Regions from separate parts of the Streptomyces sp. NPDC047072 genome, predicted to be linked through region 4. Evidence: riboswitches for the same ligand, from Rfam matches in the RefSeq annotation. Region 4 holds a riboswitch; each other region holds the start of a gene.

The links. A riboswitch is a leader RNA that binds a small molecule or an ion and turns the genes downstream of it on or off. The one in region 4 is predicted to bind cyclic di-AMP.
Positions count from the first base shown of each region.
Region 1: another riboswitch for cyclic di-AMP. It lies ahead of ABZ896_RS09615 (LysM peptidoglycan-binding domain-containing M23 family metallopeptidase); the one in region 4 lies ahead of ABZ896_RS36260 (transglycosylase family protein).
Region 2: another riboswitch for cyclic di-AMP. It lies ahead of ABZ896_RS50855 (M23 family metallopeptidase); the one in region 4 lies ahead of ABZ896_RS36260 (transglycosylase family protein).
Region 3: another riboswitch for cyclic di-AMP. It lies ahead of ABZ896_RS45335 (M23 family metallopeptidase); the one in region 4 lies ahead of ABZ896_RS36260 (transglycosylase family protein).

Region 1 covers NZ_JBEYVC010000015.1:67,227-71,191, forward strand. The annotation lists gene ABZ896_RS09610 (Tat pathway signal sequence domain protein) at 1-677, opposite strand, end outside; gene ABZ896_RS09615 (LysM peptidoglycan-binding domain-containing M23 family metallopeptidase) at 901-1,866, opposite strand; cyclic di-AMP (ydaO/yuaA leader) riboswitch at 1,871-2,034, opposite strand; gene ABZ896_RS09620 (alpha-galactosidase) at 2,338-3,965, opposite strand, start outside.
Region 2 covers NZ_JBEYVC010000285.1:2,764-6,728, reverse strand. The annotation lists gene ABZ896_RS50870 (hypothetical protein) at 1-38, shown strand, start outside; gene ABZ896_RS50865 (alginate lyase family protein) at 185-1,393, shown strand; tRNA gene ABZ896_RS50860 (tRNA-Met) at 1,446-1,519, shown strand; cyclic di-AMP (ydaO/yuaA leader) riboswitch at 1,810-1,966, shown strand; gene ABZ896_RS50855 (M23 family metallopeptidase) at 1,978-3,003, shown strand; gene ABZ896_RS50850 (aldo/keto reductase) at 3,086-3,965, shown strand, end outside.
Region 3 covers NZ_JBEYVC010000197.1:7,490-11,454, reverse strand. The annotation lists gene ABZ896_RS45345 (HPr family phosphocarrier protein) at 1-250, shown strand, start outside; gene ABZ896_RS45340 (GntR family transcriptional regulator) at 390-1,085, opposite strand; gene ABZ896_RS45335 (M23 family metallopeptidase) at 1,275-2,027, opposite strand; cyclic di-AMP (ydaO/yuaA leader) riboswitch at 2,040-2,190, opposite strand; gene ABZ896_RS45330 (pitrilysin family protein) at 2,381-3,769, opposite strand; gene ABZ896_RS45325 (pitrilysin family protein) at 3,766-3,965, opposite strand, start outside.
Region 4 covers NZ_JBEYVC010000120.1:23,148-27,112, reverse strand. The annotation lists gene eno (phosphopyruvate hydratase) at 1-994, opposite strand, end outside; gene ABZ896_RS36260 (transglycosylase family protein) at 1,287-1,967, opposite strand; cyclic di-AMP (ydaO/yuaA leader) riboswitch at 1,972-2,148, opposite strand; gene ABZ896_RS36255 (transglycosylase family protein) at 2,354-3,355, opposite strand; gene ABZ896_RS36250 (cytochrome P450) at 3,548-3,965, opposite strand, start outside.

The DNA.
Region 1 (3,965 bases), on a different contig from region 4:
ACGAAGGGCAGCCAGCTCCGGCCGCCGTGGCGGTGCCGGCCCTCGACCCGGATCACGGCACGGACGGGCCCGTCCTGCTCGACGGTGACCTTCTCGACCCGGCCCGCGAAGCTGTCGAGGTCCGCGCCCTCGCGCACGGACTCCTGGCGGAGCGCGACCAGGCGGCCGTCGCGGGCGATCTCGGCCGAGCCGCGCCGGATGCTGCGGACGACCGTGTCGGAGCCCTTGGCCGCGAAGACGGCGGTGATCACGCCGGTCGACACCTCGACGCGGCCGCCGCTGCCCCGGGAGACGGTGACCCGGCGGGCGGGCGCTGCCGGAACGCCGACGCCGAGGACGTACCGGTCTGCCTTCGGCGCGTCCGGGGCGATCGCGTGCGCGGTCCACTTCACCGAGCCGTCCGGCCAGTAGGCGGTGGGCCAGGTCTGGACCGGCACCTCGTCGCCGTCGGAGGTGACCAGCCGGAAGGGCTGCTCCGGCCGGAAGGTGCCGCGTGCCCAGGGCACGCCCCAGGTGGCACCGGCATGGGCGTCGGGGACCGAGCCCTCCAGCCAGTGCAGTTCGGTGGCGGCCCCGGGAGCCGCGTCGGCGGTGCGGGACAGGGCCCAGGAGAACGGGGCGGTGGCGGCCGCGACGGCGGCGCCCTTGATGACGGTGCGTCGATCGACGCCGGACACGGTGACCTCCGAAGGCCGTAGAAAGCGCTTACGCAGCAACGGAGTTCACTGTGTCCCCACCCTCCCCTCCCTGTCGACGCCCTGAGCACCCCTGCCACAAGACCGCAATGAAGTGATCATGAACGCGCAAACACCCGCGCGCGGAGGAGCCGCCGTAAAAACACACCGAAGGCCGGCCCCGGGGATCGTGGGGTCCGGCCTTCGGTGGCACTGAGGAACGGGGTCAGCCGACGGAGACGCCCTTCGAGCGGAGGTAGGAGACCGGGTCCACGTCGGAGCCGTAGTCCGGCGTGGTGCGGATCTCGAAGTGCAGATGCGGGCCCGTCACATTGCCGGTGGCGCCGGAGAGGCCGATCTGCTGGCCCTCGGTCACGGTCTGGCCGGCCGAGACGGAGAGCTGCGAGAGGTGGGCGTACTGCGCGTAGTAGCCGTCGTTGAGCTTGATGACGACCTGGTTGCCGTACGCGCCGCCCCAGCCCGCAGAGACGACCGTGCCCGCGGCCACGGCCTTGAGCGAGGTGCCGGTCGGGACGACGAAGTCGACGCCGGTGTGGTAGCCGCTGGACCACATGCTGCCCGCCACGCGGTAGCCGGTGCCGACGGTGGCACCGCTGACCGGGAGGGTGTAGCCGCTGGAGCTGGTGGTCTCGGCGGTCCGGGTGGCGGCGGTGGAGCCGCCGGAGGACTTCGACTCGGTCTTCGAGGGCGACTTCGAGGAGGACTTCGACGAAGACGAAGACGAGGATGACGACGCCGAGGACTCGGTCTTCGCCGTGCCCGTCGTGGCCTTCTTGCCGATCGTCAGCTTCAGGCCGGGGTGGATCAGCGACGGGTCGGCGCCGACCGCCTGGCGGTTGTCGGAGTAGAGCTTGCGCCAGCCACCGCTGACATTCTGCTCGTCGGCGATCTTCGAGAGATAGTCACCGGCCCGCACGGAGTAGGTGCGCACGGTGGAGGCCTTGGTGGCGGACTTCTGCGCGGCGGTCTTTTCAGCGGACTTCTCGACGGTCTTCTGCGTGACCGGCAGGGACTGCACGGCCTTTTCGGAAACCGACTGGGAGGTGGCCGCGTGGGCGCCGGTGGCCCCCAGGAGCGGCAGCGCGAGCGCGGCGCCACCGGTTCCGGCGACGGCGATCGAGCGGGAGAAACGGGGGGACTTGGGGCGGCGGTGCTTACCCTTCGCGGGCATGGCGAATTCCTCTCCGGCGCCTGCGAGGTGAGCTGTCGGGTGCGAGCTGGAGATGCCCGGCCGCGTGGGGACGCGGCTTAACCCCTAGCCTGTTCCGGAGACCGGAACAGGCGGTACTGCCTGTGGGTCCCCCGCTCCTGCCGTGCACGGGTGAAGTGTGTGCGGAATCCGGTCGGCGGCAGGATTGGGCGTCCGTCCGGATCGGTGAGGAACGTAAACGAGTAAGACGCAAAGGGACAAGTGAGGGGTTCCGCGCACAAGCGTTCCTGTAGATCGCTTATGAGAATTACCGGTCACCCTGCGTCCATCACAGAGTGACCGGTGCACCCGAAACCCCTTGAGAACCGCTTGAATTACGTGAACATGACGGGCGACACACCGTCACGGATATGACGCTGCTCACGTCCCGAATTCACAGCAACCCTTATCCCGGAAGGAGTTGGAAGGAAGCCATCAATTCGGACAGAAGCCCTAGATACGACGCAGCCGGAGAACCGTCGCATCGAGGTCGCCGCGCAAACCGGTGCGAAGTCCGTGATGCAGCAATACGGCCCCTCGGTGAACTTCGCCCGTTTCGAGGCATTCGTACGACGCCGTCGGGTCAAGTCCGCGCAGCCGCAGGGCCGGGACGGGCTCGCCGTAGTGCTGGGACTGGAGCCAGGCGAGGACCACGGTCTCGTCGCCGAGGACGTACTGCACCGCGCTCTGCCCACCGCGCGGGGGCCGCAGCCGGTAGAGGTCGCCGCGCTGCACCACCGGACGGATCTTCTTGTAGAGCTCCACCCACTCCCCCGCCTCGGCCAGCTCCTCCTCGGTCCACTCCGAGAGGTCGCCGCCGACGCCGAGCACCCCGGCCATGGAGCTGACGAACCGGAACCGCAGCGAGCTCACCCGGCCGTTGAGCTGGGTGTTGGGGCTGTCGGTGACCCAGGCGGCCATCACGCGCGCGGGGTGGATCTGGCTGAAGCCGTGCTGGATGGCGAGCCGGTCCAGCGGGTCGGTGTTGTCGGAGGTCCACACCTGGTCGGTGCGGCTGAGCACCCCGAGGTCGATCCGGCCGCCGCCGCCCGAGCAGGACTCGAAGGCAACAGTCGGGTGGGCCGCCCGCAGCCGGTCCAGCAGGGCGTAGAAGCCGCGCACGTGGTCGACCCAGAGCCGCTGCGGGTAGGGCTCGCCGGGCCAGCCCGCGTCGGTGAAGCAGCGGTTGAAGTCCCACTTCACGTAGTCGATCGGGGCACTCGACAGCAGGGTGTCGAGCTGCTCCCACAGGTACTCCTGGACGTCCTCGCGCGCGAGGTTCAGGATGAGCTGATTGCGGAACTCCGTCCGCTTTCGCCCCTCTTGGTACTGCACCCAGTCGGGGTGGGCGCGGTACAGGTCGCTGTCCGGGTTGACCATCTCCGGCTCGACCCAGATGCCGAACTGCATGCCGAGCGCGTGCACGTAGTCGCCGAGCGGCTTGAGGCCACCGGGGAAGCGGTCGGGGTTGGGCGCCCAGTCGCCGAGCCCGGCCCGGTCGCTGGTGCGGGTGCCGAACCAGCCGTCGTCGACCACGAACAGCTCGACGCCGATCGCCGCGGCCCGCCGGGCGAGCGAGCCCTGCTGCTCCTCGGAGATGTCGAAGGTGGTGGCCTCCCAGGAGTTGAAGAGCACCGGCCGGTCCCGGTCGGCGTCCGGGATGACGTACGCCCGCTGGTAGGCGTGCCAGGCGCGGCTGGCCCCACCGAAGCCGCCGTCGCTCCACAGGCCCGCGAAGACGGGGGTCGTGAAGCTCTCGCCCGCCGCCAGGAGCAGCAGCCCGGAGTCGTCGTAGCCCGCGCCGCCGGTGATCTGCACGCGCGCGTCGGGAAGCTGGGCCACGGCGATCCGCCAGGACCCGGACCAGCCGAGGGCGGTGCCGTAGACCTCGCCACGCTCCTCGGTCGCGTCGGTGTCGAGGGCCACCCACGGCAGGTGCTGGTGCCCGGTGTGGCCGCGGCGGCTGCCGATGACCTTCTCACCGTAGGTGAGGGGGGTCTGCGTCAGCACCGACTCGGCGGCCCAGCGGCCGTGCAGCTGCGAGAGGCGCCAGCCGTCCTCGCGGTCGGGCAGCGTCCAGG
Region 2 (3,965 bases), on a different contig from region 4:
CCGCGCAGGAAGAGGTGGCCAGGGACATGGGCTGGTAGGCCCGCCGTGCACCGAGCCGCCCCGCCGGGTGTCATCCGGCGGGGCGGCTCTTCTTCGCCGCCGCACCTCCCCGCCCCACTCCCGCGCAGGACCGATCGGCCCAACAATTCCTGCGCCTCCGCCCCCACAAGGCGACCCTGCGCATATGAGACGTGCTGTCACCCTTGTCCTCGTGCCCCTGCTCGCCCTCGGTGTCGCCTCCTGCGGTACCACCGGCCCCGGTACCCGCACGATGGCCCGTGCGCTGCCCGCGGACGCCGGGTTCACGCATCCCGGTGTGCTGGTCAGCCGGGGGCAGCTGGATGTCGTACGGGAGAAGGTGACGGCGGGGAAGCAGCCGTGGCTGAAGGCGTACCTGGACATGCGGGACAGCAAGTACGGGTCGTACAAGTACCGGCCGGAGCCGATCGCGAACGTCGACTGTCCCTGGGGGAACAAGCCCAAGCACGGGTGTGTCGAGGAGCGTGAGGACGCCATCGCGGCCTATACGCAGGCTCTGCTCTTCTCCGTCACGGGCAAGCGGCAGCACGCCGTGAAGGCCAGGGAGATCATGGACGCCTGGTCGGCGACGGTGAAGCGGCACACGGAGGAGGACGCCGGGCTGCAGACCGGGTGGGCCGGGGCGACCTGGGCGCGGGCCGGCGAGATCATCCGGTACAGCGAGGGGGCGGGCTGGCCCGCCGACCGCGTCCGGCGCTTCGAGACCATGCTGCGCACCGCCTATCTGCCGACCGTCACCCAGAAGGTGCCCGACTACAACGGCAACTGGGACCTCGTGATGACGGACGCGGCCATGGGCATCGCGGTCTTCCTCAACGACCACAAGGCCTTCGACCACGCCGTCCAGCGCTTCCGGGAGCGCGTGCCCGCGTACTTCTACCTGGAGAAGGACGGCAAGGTGCCGCTCACGCCGCCCGGCTCCACCATGACCACCCCGCAGAAGCTGACGACGTACTGGTTCGGGCAGACGACCTACAAGGACGGCCTCTCCCAGGAGACCTGCCGCAACTTCAAGCACGTCGGCTACTCCCTCGCCGCCACCGCGCACGCCGCCGAGACCGCCTGGCACCAGGGCGTCGACCTGTACGGCGAGGTCAAGGACCGCCTGGAGGCCGCGCTCGCCTTCCACGCCCGCTACCAGTCCGGCGAGCCCGCGCCCGCCTGGCTGTGCGGCGGCAAGGTCGACCGGAACATGGGCCCGGACCTGGAGGTCGCGCTCAACCATCTGGAGGACCGGCTCGACATGCCCGTCCCGGCCGCGCACAGGCTCGCCGAGGAGACCCGGCCCGCCGGCACCGACGACCTCTTCGTCTCCTGGGAGACCCTCACCCACGCGGGCAACCCCGGCCTCTGACGGCACGTGGCGCGAGCGGTCCCGCGAATGGCGTATGCTGGTGTCACACCGACGCGGGGTGGAGCAGCTCGGTAGCTCGCTGGGCTCATAACCCAGAGGTCGCAGGTTCAAATCCTGTCCCCGCTACTCAGGTCCGAGGGCCGGAATCCGAAAGGGTTCCGGCCCTCGGTGCGTTTCCCCTTTCTGTGGTCACCAGGCGTGAGCGGGCGAGCGCCCTCCGCATAACAACTGACATACCGTCAATACCTGTGGTCCGGCTGAGGCCGGGTCAACTCGCCCGTTTTTCGCCGGTCATGGGCCGTAAGTCCAGCGGGATTTCGTTAATGATCAAGCGGAACAGCTTGGAATCCGCCCCCCGGGTCTATTAACGTTCGATAACGCAGCGCGGTCGTCCCAGCCGTCACAAGAGACGGCTCCGTGCTCACGCGCCGAATTCCGCAAGGGAACCGGGGAACCACCACTTGGGGTGAATCGCACGTCTTCCGCCGTGGCAGCACGGCAGGTTTACGCGCGTAGGAGACCTTCCTGCTCCGAACCCGTCAGCTAACCCGGTAGGCGAGAAGGAAGGAAAGGAGCACGCCCACGTGGCGTCCAACCCGCCTGCCCCCGAGGCCCCGTACGCAACCGGCAACACCCTTGTGTACGGCGGTTACCGCGCCGACGACGAGGCCCCGCTCGGTGAGTGGAACCCCACCGCGGAGTCCGTCGCCCCCGTCCGGGGCCGGCACCGTGTCGCCAAGCAGCGTGGCGGAGGATTCGCCCGTAGCTCCACCGTGCTCGGCGTCGGAGTCATAGCCGCCGTCAGCGCGGGCGGGATGGCCAGCGCCAACACCGGCAAGCCGCCGGTGTCGATCTCCATGCCCGACCTGCCCGGCGTCGGCTCCCTCATCTCGGACGACGACTCCGCCGCCGACACCGCCACCGCGTTCAGCACGGTCGGTGAGACCACCACCGCCGGTACCGCGCAGGGCACCTCCGACGCCGGTGAGGCGCTGCGCTCGCGCATCCTCGCCCAGGCCGAGGTCCAGCAGGACCAGATCGACACCCGTGCCGCCCAGGCCGTCGCCGACGCCGCCGACAAGGAGGCGCGCGACGCCGCCGCGAAGGCGGAGAAGGACGCGCAGGCCAAGGCCAAGGCCGCCAAGGAGAAGGCGGAGGCGGAGGCGGCGAAGAAGGCCGAGGCCGAGCGCCTGGCCGAGCTCGCCAAGCAGTTCACGCTGCCGACCTCCTCGTACACCATCACCGGCACCTTCGGGCAGGCCGGCTCCCTGTGGTCCTCCGGCTACCACACCGGCCTCGACTTCGCGGCCCCCACGGGCACGCTCATCAAGGCGATCCACAGCGGCACCATCACGGAGGCCGGCTGGGCCGGCTCCTACGGCTACCGCACGATCCTCACCCTCGACGACGGCACCGAGCTGTGGTTCTGCCACCAGTCCTCGATCAGCGTCAGCGTCGGGCAGAAGGTCGCCACGGGGGATGTCATCGGGCGGGTGGGTGCGACGGGCAACGTGACCGGGGCGCATCTGCACCTGGAGGTGCATCCGGGTGGACAGGCCGACGGGATCGACCCGATGGCTTGGCTGCGGAGCAAGGGGCTCAACCCCTGAGGTCTACGAGGGCCATGGGATTTACGGCGATTTTGCGGCCGTAGCGGAAGGCGGGCGTCCGGTGCGCGCGTTGACGTAGGACATGACTTCCTCTCGCTCTCCGCTTCGCAAGCTCGGCTCCTCCGATCTGGAGGTCTTCCCGCTCTCCCTCGGCGGCAACGTGTTCGGCTGGACCGCGGACGAGGCCACCTCGTTCGCGGTCCTCGACGCGTACACGGCCGCCGGCGGCAACTTCGTCGATACGGCCGACTCGTACTCGGCGTGGATCGACGGCAACTCCGGCGGCGAGTCGGAGACGATCATCGGTAGGTGGGTGGCAGCGCGGAGGAACCGCGACGACGTCGTGATCGCCACGAAGGTCAGCCAGCACCCCGACTTCCAGGGCCTGTCGGGCGCGAACATCAAGGCGGCGGCTGAGGCCTCGCTGAAGCGCCTCGGCACCGACCACATCGACCTCTACTACACGCACTTCGACAAGCCGGAGATCCCCGTCGAGGAGATCATCGGCGCGCTCGACGAGCTGGTGCGGGCGGGCAAGGTCCGGCACATCGCCGCGTCCAACATCTCCGCCGAGCGGCTCCAGGAGTCCCTCGACTTCTCCGACCGCGAGGGGCTGGCGCGGTACGTGGCCGTGCAGCCCCACTACAACCTGGTCTCGCGCGACACGTACGAGGGTGACCTCCAGGACGTCGTCGCCCGCGAGGGCCTCTCCGCGGTCCCGTACTTCGCCCTCGCGTCCGGCTTCCTCACGGGCAAGTACCGGCCCGGCACGACGGTCGACAGCGCGCGTGCGGCAAGGGGCGCCGGCAAGCACCTGGACACGGAGCGCGGCCGCAGTGTCCTGACGGCCCTGGACGAGATCGCGGCGGCCCACGACACGGCGGTCGCCACGGTGGCCCTGGCCTGGCTGACGTCCCAACCGACGGTGACAGCCCCCATCGCCTCGGCCCGCACGGCGGACC
Region 3 (3,965 bases), on a different contig from region 4:
CGAGGGCCTCCACGCCCGCCCCGCTTCCATCTTCGTCCGGGCCGCCACGGCCGCAGGTATCCCGGTGACGATCGCCAAGGCCGACGGCAACCCCGTCAACGCGGCCTCCATGCTGGCGGTCCTGGGCCTGGGCGCCCAGGGCGGCGAGGAGATCGTCCTCGCCTCCGACGCGGAGGGCGCGGACGTGGCCCTCGACCGGCTCGCGAAGCTCGTCTCCGAGGGACTCGAGGAACTGCCCGAGACCGTCTGAGCAACGCACACGCAAAAAAGCACCGAGGGGCTCGTCCGAATTATCGGGCGGGCCCTTCGCATTTCCCTCGCGCACCACTCTCGCGGGCAGCAGAAATAATCCCCCGCGAATTTCCCCCTCTTTGTATACGGCGCCCGTGTTAATGCCGCAGACCGGTCACGTTTACAGAATGTTGCGAGGTCCTCACACGCTCCGCGCGGTCGCCGCCCCCGGGGAACCGCGGCCGGTGCGCGGCGCCCGAGCGCTCGGTGTGCAGCGCCGTGATCGCCCGCGCGCGCTCGCCGTCCCCGCGTGCCACCGCGTCCACGATCGCGCCGTGCTCCGCCCAGGACTCCACCGGGTTGGCGGGCGCGTCCACGACGTACATCCAGGCGATCTTGTGGCGCAGCTGGGTCAGCAGGGAGGACAGCGCGGGGCTGCCCGAGGCCTGGGCGAGCGTCTCGTGGAACCAGCCGCCCAAGGAGCGCAGATCCTCGCTGTTGCCCCTCCTGGCCCGCTCCTGGCCCAGCCGGACCAGCCCGCGCAGCACCTTCAGATGGGCCTCGGTGCGACGCTGGGCGGCCCGTGCGGCGCCGAGCGGCTCCAGGAGCATGCGCATCTCCAGGAGGTCGGCACCCTCCTGCTCGGTCGGTTCGGCGACGCACGCGCCCGCGTGCCGCCGCGTCACCACGAAGCCCTCGGCCTCCAGGGTGCGCAGGGCCTCCCGGACGGGGACGCGGGAGACGCCGTAGCGGCGGGCGAGCAGTTCCTCGGTGAGCCGGCTCCCGCGCTCGTAGACACCCGCGACGATGTCGTCCCGGATCGCCGTGCATACCGAGTGCGCCGGAATACGCATGTCCGACCTCCGTCTTAATCCCCGTGAAACGTCGCCGATTGACGTGTGTTCCGTGACTCTATTGCAATGAGCCGGAATTTCCGATGCCGGGCCGGAATCCAGGGATATTTTTTGGACAGCGGGGGTCCCAAAACGACGAAAACCCCGGCCGGGGCGGCCGGGGCTCGTGATGGATCTCGCCGTACGTCGTCAGACGTTCACGCCGTGCGAGCGCAGGTAGGAGACGGGGTCGATGTCCGAGCCGTACTCGGGGGTGGTGCGGGCCTCGAAGTGCAGGTGCGGCCCGGTGACGTTGCCGGTCGCGCCGGAGAGGCCGATCTGCTGCCCGGGGGTGACCGACTGGCCGACCGAGACGCCGATGGACGACAGGTGGCCGTACTGGGTGTACGTGCCGTCGGCCATCCTGATCACGATCTGGTTCCCGTACGACCCTCCCCAGCCGGCCTCCACGACGGTGCCGCGGCCGACCGCGTGCACGGAGGTGCCGCTGGCCGCGTGGAAGTCGACGCCGGTGTGGCTGCCGGAGGACCACAGGGAGCCGCCGGTCTTGTAGCCGGTGGAGATGTACGAGCCGGAGATCGGGGCGACGAAGGCGTTGAGGCGCTTGCGCTCGGCCTCGCGGGCGGCGCGCTCCTTGGCCTCGCGCTCCTCCTTGGCGCGCTCGGCGGCCTTCTTCTTCGCGGCCGCCACGGCCGCCTTGTGCTCGGCGGCCTCCTGCTGGGCGGTGGCCTGGGCGTCGATCTGGGCGGCGACGGTGTCGCCGACGCTGATGACCGGAGTGAGGCCGGTCTGCTCGACGGAGTTCTCGGCGGCGAACGCGGGGGCGGCGATGGTGCCGATGACGCCGGTGGTGGCCAGGGCCGCGACTCCCGCCGCGCGGGCGGCGGTGCGCTTCATCCGGCCGGGACGTCGGTGCTTCCCGGTGGCGCAGGTGAACGCCATGTGGTGGCTGGTCCTTTCCTTCCCTCTCGCCTACCGGGTTAGCTGACGGGTTCGGAGCAGGAAGGTCTCCTACGGACGCGGGCGTCCGATTCACCCCAGGGACTGCGGATGGGTCCCCGGCTCCCCTGGCTCGCGCCAGACGGGGACTCGGCGATGACTGTCCGGTGCCGCGGATGCGGCGCGGTGCCTGACGGACAGCCCGGAAGACGCTAAGCGGGGGCTCTTCCCATCCCCAAACGGATCAAGGTCTTTGTTGCACATCCCACAGGGCAGACAGGCAACCTCCTCCTCAATTCGGACATCAAAGGGCCCTGGTGACGCTCCGGTCACCAGGGCCCCGCACGCGCGTGTGCCTACTCCGCGGAGACGACCTTGACCTCGCCGATGCCGAGGGCCTCGACGGGCGCCTTGATCTGCGCCGCGTCGCCGACCAGGACCGTCACCAGCCGGTCCACGGGGAAGGCGCTCACGGCGGCCGCGGTGGCCTCGACGGTGCCGGTCGCGGCGAGCTGCTGGTACAGCGTCGCCTGGTAGTCGTCCGGCAGGTGCTGCTCGACCTGGTCGGCCAGGGTGCTCGCCACGGCCGCCGCGGTCTCGTACTTGAGCGGCGCCACACCGACGAGGTTCTGTACGGCGACGTCCCGCTCGGCGTCGGTGAGACCGCCCTCGGCGAGCGTGCGCAGCACCGTCCACAGGTCTTGGAGCGCCGGGCCGGTGTTCGGGGTGTCCACGGAGCCGCTGATGGCGAGCATCGCCGCGCCCGAGCCGTCCGGGGCGGACCTGAGGACTTGCCCGAAGGCCCGTACGCCGTAGGTGTAGCCCTTCTCCTCGCGCAGGACGCGGTCCAGGCGGGAGGTGAGGGTGCCGCCGAGGCAGTAGGTGCCGAGCACCTGCGCGGGCCACACGCGCGCGTGCCGGTCGGCGCCGATACGGCCGATCAGGAGCTGGGTCTGGACGGCGCCGGGGCGGTCCACGATGACGACCCGGCCGGTGTCGTCGGCGGTCACCGGCGGCACGGGCCGCGGCTCGGCCGTGGAGCCGGTCCAGGAGCCGAGGGTGTCCGAGAGCAGCGCGTCGAGGTCGATGCCGGTGAGGTCGCCGACGACCACGGCGGTCGCGGTGGCGGGCCGGACGTGCTTCTCGTAGAAGGCGCGTACGGCGGCGGAGTCGATGTTCTCGACCGTCTCCTCGGTGCCCTGGCGCGGGCGCGAGACGCGAGAGTCGGCCGGGAACAGCTCCTTGGAGAGCTCCTTGGCGGCCCGGCGGGAGGGGCTGGCCAGCTCGTGCGGGATCTCGTCAAGGCGGTTGCGGACGAGGCGCTCGACCTCGCTGTCGGCGAACGCGGGCGCCCTGAGGGCGTCGGCGAGCAGACCGAGCGCCTTGGCGAGGCGGGAGGCCGGGACTTCGAGGCTGATCCGCACGCCGGGGTGGTCGGCGTGCGCGTCGAGGGTGGCGCCGCAGCGCTCCAGCTCGGCGGCGAACTCCTCGGCGGAGTGCTTGTCGGTGCCCTCGGAGAAGGCGCGCGCCATGATCGTGGCGACGCCGTCCAGGCCGGCCGGTTCGGCGTCCAGGGGCGCGTCCAGGAGGACCTCGACGGCGACGACCTGCTGGCCGGGGCGGTGGCAGCGCAGGACGGTCAGGCCGTTGCCGAGCGCTCCGCGCGTGGGGGCCGGAAAGGCCCAGGGCCGGGCCTCGCCGGCCTGGGGCTGGGGGTGGAAGTCCATCGCGGCGAGCTCGGTCACTGGGCCGCCTCCTCGTTCTCGTCCTGGTCGGCAGTGGCTTCGGGGGCGGTCGGTTCGTAGACCAGCACCGCGCGGTTGTCGGGACGCAGCTTGGCCTTGGCGACCGCCTGGACCTCCTCGGCGGTCACCTCCAGGACGCGCTGTACGGCGGTCAGGGCGAGCTGGGGATCGCCGAACAGGACGGCGAAGCGGCACA
Region 4 (3,965 bases):
TGGCGGCGCCGTCGTCGATGCCGCGGGCCAGGCGCTCGGGGTTGGTGACGAAGAGGTCGTCGCCGACGATCTGGACCTTGTCGCCCAGCTTGTCGGTGAGGACCTTCCAGCCGGCCCAGTCGTCCTCGAACAGCGGGTCCTCGATGGAGACGAGCGGGTAGGCCGCGACGAGCTCCTCGTAGTACTCCGTCATCTCGGCGGCGGAGCGGTCCTTGCCCTCGAACTGGTACTTGCCGTCCTTGTAGAACTCGGAGGCGGCGACGTCGAGCGCCAGGGCGACCTGCTCGCCGGGGATGTAACCGGCTTCCTTGATGGCTTCGAGGATGAGGTCGAGGGCGGCACGGTTGGACTCGAGGTTCGGGGCGAAGCCGCCCTCGTCGCCGAGGCCGGTGGACAGGCCCTTGCTCTTCAGGACCTTCTTGAGGGTGTGGTAGACCTCGGTGCCCCAGCGCAGCGCCTCGGAGAAGGACTCCGCGCCGATCGGGGCGATCATGAACTCCTGGATGTCCACGTTGGAGTCGGCGTGCGAGCCGCCGTTCAGGATGTTCATCATCGGAACGGGCAGCAGGTGCGCGTTAGGGCCGCCCAGGTAGCGGAAGAGCGGGAGGTCGCTGGCCTCGGAGGCGGCGTGGGCGACGGCGAGGGAGACGCCGAGGATGGCGTTGGCGCCGAGCGAGCCCTTGTTGTCGGTGGCGTCCAGGTCGAACATCGCCTGGTCGATCAGGCGCTGCTCGGTGGCGTCGTAGCCGACGAGCTCCGGGCCGATCTGCTCGATGACCGCGAGGACGGCCTTCTCGACGCCCTTGCCCTGGTAGCGGTTGGGGTCACCGTCACGCAGCTCGATGGCCTCGAAGGCACCGGTGGAGGCGCCGGACGGGACGGCGGCACGGCCGGTGCTGCCGTCGTCGAGGCCGACCTCGACCTCGACGGTGGGGTTCCCTCGCGAGTCGAGGATTTCCCGGGCTACGACGACGTCGATGGACGGCACGAGCATCTCCTTCTTGGATGTGACACGGTCCGCCGGGACCGCGGTGTGTTCTGCGAGACGAGCCTAACCGGCTCCCGGGTATCGGCCACTGTGCGGACCGACCTGTGGACGAAACCGAGAGCAAATTGTTCCTGAACTGAACAAAGACGGTCGCCCAAGCGCGCACAAAAAAGCCCCGCCCCGGTGCGTACGGGGGAACACGCACCGGAGCGGGGAGCCCGTGGGGACGGGGGGTGACCCTCACGAGGCCTTCAGTATGAGGACCACGGATGTGAGGGCGCTGTGGTTCACCTGAGTATTACTTCAGGTGCAGCTGCTGACCCGGGTAGATGAGGTTCGCGTCCTCGATGATGTCCTTGTTCAGCTTGAACAGCTTCTGGTAGCCGCCCTTGACCTTGTGCTTCTCGGCGATCGAGCTGAGGGTGTCACCCTTGACGACCTTGTACTCGCCGTCGCCCTTCTTGACCTTCTTGCCGGTCGGGGTGGTGACGGTCTTCTTGGCCGCCGGACGCTCGGTGGAGCGGGAGGCGCTCTGCTCGTTCGAACGGGTGCTGGTGGAGCTGTTCGAAGAGCTGTTGCTCGACGAGCTGCTGCTGCCGCTGTACGTGGCGCCGGACAGGCCCACGCCGCAGGTCGGCCAGGCGCCCTTGCCCTGGGAGGCGAGGACCTTCTCGGCGATCTCGATCTGCTGGGCCTTGGAGGCCTGGTTGGCGGTCGAGGCGTAGGCGGTGCCGCCGTACGCGGCCCAGGTGGAGGCCGAGAACTGCAGGCCGCCGTAGTAGCCGTTGCCGGTGTTGATGGACCAGTTGCCGCCCGACTCGCACTGGGCGACGGCGTCCCACTCGGAGGCGGTGGCGGCGGAGGCGTTGCCGGCCGCCATCAGCGGGGCGGCGATGGCGACACCGGTGACGCCGGCGAGCGCGGCGGCGCGGGTGGCCTTGGACGGACGACGGTGCTTGCCCTTGCCGGAAAACAGCATGGATCGATCCCCTCACCGACGCCTGCGAGGTGAGCTGTCGGGTTCGGGCCGGTTGAGTTGCCCGGTCGCGCTCGGCGCCTTTCGGCTCCTTGCGCGGCTTCACCCCAAGCCGGTCCAGCGTTTCCGCTGGGCCCGGCGCCTACCTTGGGTCCCCCGCTCCTGCCTACGGCGCTTGACGCGACGACTGTTCCCGTACGGCCGCTGGCAGGATTCGGCGTTGCGACTGTCGGGGCTCGGGTTGCCGAGCGGTGACGACGGTAGACACGCGATCCGGGGAATTTCAAAGACGATCAGGGCTTCTGAGACTCATCCCACACTTTCGCCAAAGCGGACATTCGGCGCGAAGTATGACGTGAACTCCCGCTGTTTTTCGGGGTTTTTACGCCCTATTCCGCCCCTGTGTCGAGCTTCTGACCAGCCTCGATGTTGCTCGGGTCGGCACCGATGACGCTCTTGTTCTTCTCGTAGAGCGCACGCCATCCGCCGTCGAGGCCAAGGGAGTCGGCGATGGAGGCGAGGGAGTCGCCCTCCTGGACCGTGTACGTCCGCGCGGCATGCCGGCCGGCGGTGGAGTCCGTCTCGGCCGCCTTGGTCTCCACGGCGCTGTCGCCGCGGTGCTTGCCGGAGCCGAGGGAGGCGACGTCGACGAGGGCCGAAGAGCCGCCCTCCCGCCAGGAGTTGTCGGATGCGTCACTTTCCGGGATCACCGGGGACGAACTGTCGGATTCCTGTGCGCCGTCTTTGCCGGAGCTGTCGGAGCCGTCGGACGCCTCGGAGCCCGACTTGCCGGACTCGGCTGAATTGTCGGCACTGGCGGACGGCGAAGGCGTCGCGGAGGACCCGTCGATCGAGTCGAGCAATCCGGAAGAATCGCCCGAATCAGATGAATTGGACGAACCGTCGGCGCCCGAGGAGTCGGCGGAACCGGACGACCCGGATGACTTGGACGACTCGGACGCCGAGGGTGAGGGCGTACCGCTCCCCACGCCCGTGTCGACGTCGTCCGCCGCGGAGTCCTTGCTGAGCCCGGCGAGCAGACCGCAGGTCGGCCAGGCGGCGATGCCCTGGTCCGCGAGGATCTTCTCGGCCACGGCGATCTGCTGGTTGCGGCTGGCGAGGTCGGCCGTCTCAGCGTACTGGAGGCCGCCGTACTTCTCCCAGTTCTCCTGGGAGACCTGGAGGCCGCCGTAGTAGCCGTTGCCCGCGTTCTCGCTCCAGGAGCCGCCGCTCTCGCAGTTGGCGACCTGGTCCCAGGTGGTACCGGTGGCCGCGCTCGCGCCGGTCGCCCCGAGCAGCGGGATCGCGATGGCGGATCCCGTCACACCGGCCGCGACGAGCAGGGCCGGGGCTTGACGGGGGCGACGGTGACGACCGTTCCCGGAGAGCATGCGGGGACCTTTCCCGAGACTGCAGAGACCCGCGCGGCGGACGAGTGGACCCGCCACGCTGGTCCGTGAACGTATCGGCAGTCGATCACTTGTCACAAGTTAATGCCGCGTAGATCACGTGAAGATCACAGACTTGAGAGCGTGTCATGTTTGGCCTGTCTGCGCCGTCATGGAGGGAGAGCTTCCGGTCGATTACCGGACCGGTGTGAACTCCACGGGCAAAGTACGCAGTCCACGCATGATGAGCCCCCCGCGCCAGCGCAACTCCGCCGGATCCACGGCGAGTTGGAGATCCGGGAGCCGGGTGAGGAGCGTGCCGAGCGCGGTCTGGCCCTCCAGCCGGGCCAGCGGTGCGCCGAGGCAGTAGTGGATGCCGTGGCCGTAACCGAGGTGCTGATTGTCACGCCGTCCGAGGTCCAGCACGTCCGGGTCGGCGAACTTCTCCGGGTCCCGGTCCGCGGCGGCGAGCACGACCAGCACGGGGTCGCCGGCCGCGATCTCCTGCCCGCCGATGCTGAGCGGCTCGGTCGCGAACCGCCAGGTCGCCAGCTCGACGGGGCCGTCGTAGCGGAGGAGTTCTTCTACGCCGGTCTCCAGGAGGCCACTCTGT